Regions from separate parts of the Streptomyces sp. CNQ329 genome, predicted to be linked through region 1. Evidence: riboswitches for the same ligand, from Rfam matches in the RefSeq annotation. Region 1 holds a riboswitch; the other holds the start of a gene.
The links. A riboswitch is a leader RNA that binds a small molecule or an ion and turns the genes downstream of it on or off. The one in region 1 is predicted to bind S-adenosylmethionine.
Positions count from the first base shown of each region.

Region 2: linked by a shared signal. The riboswitch ahead of I003_RS0107710 (aminotransferase class V-fold PLP-dependent enzyme) and the one ahead of thrC (threonine synthase) in region 1 are both predicted to bind S-adenosylmethionine.

Region 1 is NZ_AXVU01000049.1:187-3,590, forward strand. It holds gene I003_RS37050 (glucosyl-3-phosphoglycerate synthase) at 262-1,404, opposite strand; SAM riboswitch class I at 1,585-1,724, shown strand; gene thrC (threonine synthase) at 1,742-3,046, shown strand; gene I003_RS0125385 (MoaD/ThiS family protein) at 3,043-3,321, shown strand.
Region 2 is NZ_AXVU01000008.1:126,870-130,273, forward strand. It holds gene trpD (anthranilate phosphoribosyltransferase) at 1-786, shown strand, start outside; SAM riboswitch class IV at 896-1,013, shown strand; gene I003_RS0107710 (aminotransferase class V-fold PLP-dependent enzyme) at 1,195-2,571, shown strand; gene I003_RS0107715 (Lrp/AsnC ligand binding domain-containing protein) at 3,089-3,370, opposite strand.

The sequences.
Region 1 (3,404 bases):
TTCGAAGATCAGCCGGTGGCCGTTCATCTATGCGGGACTCACCCTGACGCCGGAGCAAACCCCCGGAACAGGTCGAACCCCGTACACCACTTCCCAGGACGCAGCCGAGCCCTTGCCGGGTCTCGGGGCGGAGCCCCGGTGGGGGTGTGGGGGCGGAGCCCCCGGGGGGTCTCGGGGCGGAGCCCCGAGTTTCGGGAAGGGGCGGGTTCGGGGATCCCCCTCCGGCCCGCCACCGGCCCGGTGTCGCCCGCCCGGCGAGGGCTACGCCGCGCGGCGTTCCACGTACTCCCGGATCTCCTCCATCGGCGGTCGCTCCTCCGTGTCGACCCCGTACGTCCGCGGCTCGAACGTCCCGTCCTCGCCCCGGTCGAACTGCGTCAGCCGCGGCCGTACGAGGTGCCCCCGCGCCAGCCGCAACTGGGCCGTGCGGTAGATCGCCGCCGCCATCCGGCCGAGGGCGCGGTCGTCCTGGTGGCGGTGGTGGCGGACGCCGACGTCGACCTGGGCCAGCGCGTCCAGCCCCACCGTGTGCAGCGCGTCGACGAGCAGGCCCAGTTCGACCCCGTACCCGACCGGGAACGGCAGCCGTTCCAGCAGTGAGCGCCGCGCCGCGTATTCGCCGCCCAGCGGTTGGACGAAGCCGGCGAGCAGCGGCCAGTGCAGGTTCAGCAGGGGCCGGGCCACCAGCTCCGTCACCCGCCCGCCTTGCCCGCCCGGCCCGCCCCGCACGGCCGGTCCCGAACCCGCCGCCCCCGCGGAGCCGCCCGCCGAGCCGCCCACGGAGCCGCCAGCCGACCCGCCCACGGAGTCGCCAGCCGCCGCGTCACCCGCCGCACCCGCCACCGCGTCACCCGTACCGCCCACCGCACCACCGGCATCACCCGTACCACCCACCGCCCCGCCCAGCGGCCTGTCGTATACCGCCTTCACGAAGTCCACGTCCGGCTCCGTCAGCAGCGGCCCCACGATCCCGCTCACGAACGCCGTGTCGAAGTCCCGCAGGTCCGCGTCCACGAAGCACACGATCTCGCCGCGGGTCACCAGCAGCGACCGCCACAGCACCTCGCCCTTGCCCGGCAGAGCCGGCACCCGCGGCAGGACGTCGTCGCGGTGCACGACCCGCGCCCCGGCCGCCGCGGCGACCTCCGCTGTGCGATCGGTGGAGCCGGAGTCCATCACGACCAGTTCGTCCACGAGCGGTCCGCCGTCGGCGGTGGTCATCAGTTCCGTCCGGATCGCCGTGACGATCGCCCCGACGGTGGCCTCCTCGTTGAGCGCGGGCAGCACCACGCTCACCGTCCCGCGCGCTCCCAGCGCGCGCTTGGCCGCCTGGAGCCGCGCGGGCGGCCGGTCCGCCGCGGACCAGGACCGCTTCCTCAGCCACTGCTCCACGTCTTCGAGCACCTGCGGGCCTCCCCTTGCCGGTGGTCCTGTGGGTGTGAGGGCCGTCTCGCGTATCGGACGGCCCTCACAACTGTCCTGGTCGTCGGTTACAGTCTTGAACAACGTGCGTGACGTCCCTATGTCGGGGTCCGCACGCCCCATAAAAGCGCCGGGCGGCCCCGCCGGGCCGGCGCCATACAGAGCTCATCCAGAGGGGCAGAGGGAACGGCCCGTTGAAGCCCCGGCAACCCTCCGTCCGGCACTCGCGACGCTGCGAGGCCCCGGACGGTGATGGTGCCAATTCCGTCCTGCGGCGAGATGCGTCGCGGGGAAGATGAGGAGAGAGGGCCTCGCCAGTATGGCTGTAGACACAGCTCCGACCCCCGCCGCCGTCGACGGCGGCCCCGATCTGGGCCCTGCCGTCGCGTTGTCGTGCCGCGAGTGCGGGGAGCGGGTACCGCTGGGTCCGGTGTTCGCGTGCCAGTCGTGTTTCGGGCCGCTGGAGGCGGCGTACGAGCTCCCCGGCGGCGACGCCGAGTCCGCCGCCCGGCTGCGGACGCGCATCGAGGCGGGGCCGCGGAGTATCTGGCGGTACGCGCCGCTGCTGCCGGTCCCCGCGGACGTGGCGGCCAAGCCGAACCTGAACCCCGGTTTCACCCGGCTGCACCGCGCCGACCGGCTGGCGGCGGAGCTGGGGGTCACGGGCGCGCTGCACGTCAAGGACGACTCGGGCAACCCGACGCACTCCTTCAAGGACCGGGTCGTCGCCATCGCCGTCGAGGCCGCCCGCGCCTTCGGCTTCACCACGCTGTCCTGTTCCTCCACGGGTAATCTGGCCGGTGCGGTCGGCGCCGCCGCCGCGCGGGCGGGGCTGCGTTCGTGCGTGTTCATCCCGTACGACCTGGAGCACGCGAAGGTCGTCATGGCCGCGGTCTACGGCGGTGACGTCGTCGGCATCGAGGGCACGTACGACGACGTGAACCGTTTCTGCTCGGAGCTGATCGGCGACCCGGCGGGCGAGGGCTGGGGCTTCACGAACGTCAACCTGCGCCCGTACTACGCGGAGGGCTCCAAGACCCTCGCCTTCGAGATATGCGAGCAGCTCGGCTGGCGGCTCCCGGACAACATCGTCATCCCGGTCGCCTCCGGCTCCCAGCTCACCAAGATCGACAAAGGGCTGAAGGAGCTGATCGCGACGGGGCTGGTCGAGGAGCGTCCGTACAAGATCTTCGGCGCCCAGGCGGCCGGCTGCTCCCCGGTTTCGCGGGCTTTCAGGGACGGCCACGACGTGGTGCGTCCCGTGCGGCCCGACACCATCGCCAAGTCCCTCGCCATCGGCAACCCGGCCGACGGCCCGTACGTGCTGGACATCGCCCGCCGCACCGGTGGCGCGGTGGAGGACGTCACGGACGCCGAGGTCGTCGACGCGGTCAAGCTGCTGGCCCGTACCGAGGGGGTCTTCGCGGAGACGGCCGGCGGCGTGACCTTCGGCGTGCTGGCGAAGCTCGTCGCGGACGGCCGGATCGATCCGGCCGAGACCACCGTCGCGATCAACACCGGTGACGGTCTGAAGACCCTCGACGCGGTCGCTCCCACCACGGGGCCGAGCGCGATCATTCGTCCCACACTCGACTCCTTCCGAGAGGCCGGCCTCGCATCATGAGCGTGAACGTCCGAATTCCGACCATCCTCCGTACGTATACCGACGGGCAGGCAGAGGTGAGCGCCGAGGGCGCGACCCTGGCCGAGGTGATCGAAGACCTGGAGAAGAACCACCGCGGCATCGCCGGCCGGGTGCTGGACGATCAAGGCAAGCTGCGCCGCTTCGTGAACGTCTACGTGAACGATGACGACGTCCGCTTCGCCGATGGCCTGCAGACTCCCACCCCGGAGGGGGCCGGAGTCTCGATCATTCCGGCGGTCGCGGGAGGCTGCTGAACCCCCTCGTCGTGCCTACGGCCCCGCCGATCCGGAGTGGGGCCGTTCGCATGTCCGTACACGCGATAGGGTTGGGGCGTTCC
Region 2 (3,404 bases), on a different contig from region 1:
ACCGGCGGCGACCGGGCCCGTACGGTCAACATCTCCACCATGTCCGCGATCGTCGTCGCCGGGACCGGCGCGAAGGTCGTCAAGCACGGCAACAGGGCGGCGTCCTCCGCCTCCGGCGCCTCCGACGTGCTGGAGAAGCTGGGGGTCAACCTCGACCTCAGCCCCGACCGCGTCGCCGAGGTCGCGGAGGAGGCGGGCATCACGTTCTGCTTCGCGGTGAAGTTCCACCCGGCGATGCGGCACGTCGCCCAGACCCGCAAGGAGCTGGGCGTCAGCACCCCGTTCAACTTCCTCGGCCCGCTCACCAACCCGGCCCGGGTCGGTGCGCAGGCCACGGGCGTCGCGGACGCCCGGATGGCGCCGATCATGGCCGGGGTGCTGGCCGAGCGCGGCGCCTCGGCGCTCGTCTTCCGCGGCGACGACGGGCTGGACGAGCTGACGACGACCGCCACCTCCCAGGTGTGGACCGTGCGCGGCGGCGCGGTGCGGCAGGAGAGCTTCGACCCGCGGGACGTGGGCATCGACCTGGTGCCGGTGGAGGCGCTGCGGGGCGCGGACGCCTCGTACAACGCCGACGTCGCCCGCCGCCTGCTGGCCGGCGAGACCGGTCCCGTACGCGACGCGGTGCTGCTGAACGCGGCGGCGGCGCTCACCGCCCTCGCCCCGGACGCGGACGGCGCGCTGCCGGAGCGGATCGCGGCGGGCATGGTACGGGCCGCGGAGTCGATCGACTCGGGCGCGGCGCTGCGGGTGCTGGAGCGCTGGGTCGCGGCCAGCAACGCCTGAGCGGACCGGGGTGCGTCGACGGGGCACATGTGGTCGATTTCCGGAGAGTTGCGGACGGTCCGGGCAACCGGGTTGCGCCGCGGCTCTCCGGTGCGCATACTCCTGACCAGGTCACGAGCGACAGCGATCAAGGCCCCGGCCCGCTGTCCGGCAACCCTCCGTCCGTGGCGGGGTGCCCCGGGTGATGACCGGGCCGCAGGCAGCGAGGTCTGCGGCAAGCGCGGACCCCTCGCGAATCCAGGGGTCCTGGTCGGCCGAGGGAGTACCGCCGTGAGCACGCGAATGCGCTAGGGGCCTTCCGCCCCGCCGCCGCCGCGCGCGTCCCGCCACCGGGCGTCGCGCGCGTTCTTCCCGGGCCGTAGGGCCCGTCAGTCACCCCGCATCCACCCCTGCTCACGGGAGTTCCGCATGTCCGCGTCCACGCTCGCCTCCGCCTGTCTGCCCGTCCTCGGCCGCGAGGTCCGCGCCCCGCTCGTCACCGGCGGGGACGCCGAGTACGCCGCCCTGGACTACGCCGCCAGCGCGCCGGCGCTGCAGCGCGTCTGGGACGACGTCGCCGCCTACGCGCCGTACTACGGCAGCGTGCACCGCGGCGCCGGCTACCTGTCGCAACTGTCCACCGAACTCTTCGAGTCCAGCCGCGCCACGGTCGCGGGGTTCCTCGGCTGCCGCCCCGACGACCAGGTCGTCTTCACCCGGTCCACCACCGACTCGCTCAACCTGCTGGCGACCGCGCTGCCGCCGGGGACCGAGGTCTACGTCTTCGAGACCGAGCACCACGCCGCCCTGCTGCCCTGGCAGCACGACGGGTCCGCGGCCGGCCGGGTCACCGTCCTGGCCGCGCCGGGCAGCCCCGGGGAGGCCGTGGCGGCGCTGGACTCCGCGCTCGCCGCGCGGGTCGGCGACGGCCCGGCGCTGGTGTGCGTCACCGGCGCCTCGAACGTCACCGGCGAGCTGTGGCCCGTACGGGAGCTGACCGCGGCGGCGCACCGGCACGGGGCGCGGCTGGTCCTGGACGCCGCGCAGTTGGCGCCGCACCACCCGGTGGACGTGGCGGACCTGGGCGTGGACTGGGTGGCGTTCTCCGGGCACAAGCTGTACGCGCCCTTCGGCGCCGGCGTCCTCGCCGGCCGGGCGGACTGGCTGCAGGCGGCGCCGCCCTACCTCGCGGGCGGCGGTGCCAGCCGGCGGGTGCTGCGGGCCGGGAGCGGGGGAGTGGCCGTGGAGTGGCAGACGACGCCGGCGCGGCACGAAGCGGGGTCGCCGAACGTCATCGGCGCGTACGCCATCGCGTCGGCGTGCAAGGCGCTGACGGAGGCCGGGTTCGACGCCCTGGTGGAGCGCGAGCGGGCGCTGGTGGCGCGGGTGCTCTCCGGGCTCGCGGCGCTGCCGGGGGTGCGGGTGCTGTCGCTGTTCGGCGCGGACGCGGCCCGGGTGGGGGTGATCTCGTTCGTGGTCGACGGCTGGAGCAGCTCGCATCTGGCGGCGGCACTGTCGGCGGAGCACGGGATCGGCGTGCGGGACGGGCTGTTCTGCGCGCACCCGCTGGTGCGGGCGCTGCTCGGCGAGGCGGGCGAGTCGGCGGAGTGCGGGGGCGGCCCGGGGGACGGGGAGCGGCCGCTGAACGCGGTGCGGGTCAGCTTCGGGGCGGGGACGCCGGACGAGCACGTGGACCGGTTCCTGGCGGCGCTGGGGTCGCTGGTGCGTGACGGGGCGCGGTGGTCGTACCGCACGGTGGACGGCCGTTGCGTACCGGCCTCCGGCGCGGAGCCGGCCGCGGCCTGAGAGCGGGGTACCGGCCGGGCGCGCCCCGATGAGCACCATGCGCAGCGTCCGTTCGGCCGCGTCCGCCGGGAACTCCCGGGCGCGCAGCAGTGCCTCCGGCAGCGCCCTCGGACTCGCTCACCTGTGCGCCCTCGCGCTCGGTGTGGAGGGCGACGACGAACGCCGCCGCGTCCGGCCCGCCCTTCGTGCCGATGCCGACCTCGGCCCGGCGCACCTGGCCCGAGGGCCGTTCGAGCGAGCCCCTGCACGGCCGTCGGAGTCGAAGATCGTTCGGCGGCCCGTGCCGTCGTGCTCCAGCGGCCGGGACATCGTCAGCTCACGCGGCTCGACGAGCTGCCGCGGTCCCTCCCGGGCCGGCGCACCAGGCCGCGCAGCTCGTTGCCCGGGTCGGCGTGCGGGAGAGGAGGACCCGTCGCCCTCCCACGTCACCCGGGCGGGCGGAGTGGCGCCCTCCGGGTCGTCGGTGAGGGCGTACGGATGAAAGATCCCTCATCCACGGCCCCGAGCGCGCACGGCGCTACTCCTCCAGGCCGATCGCGAACGCCGCTTCCAGGTCGTGCTGCGAGTACGTGCGGAAGGAGATGTGCGTCTCCGTCGCCGCCACGCCCGGGACCTTGCTGATCCGCCCCGGGATCACCTCCGCCAGATCGTCGTGGCGCGCGACCCGGACGATGGCGATCAGGTCGTGCTGGCCCGTGACCGAGTACACCTCGCTGACCCCGTCGATTGCGGCGATCGACTCCGCGATCTCGGGAATGCGGTCCACGTCGGTGTTGATCAGAACGATCGCAGTGATCATGTGTGCGCTCTCCCTCTCGGACCCGCGTGCGGCG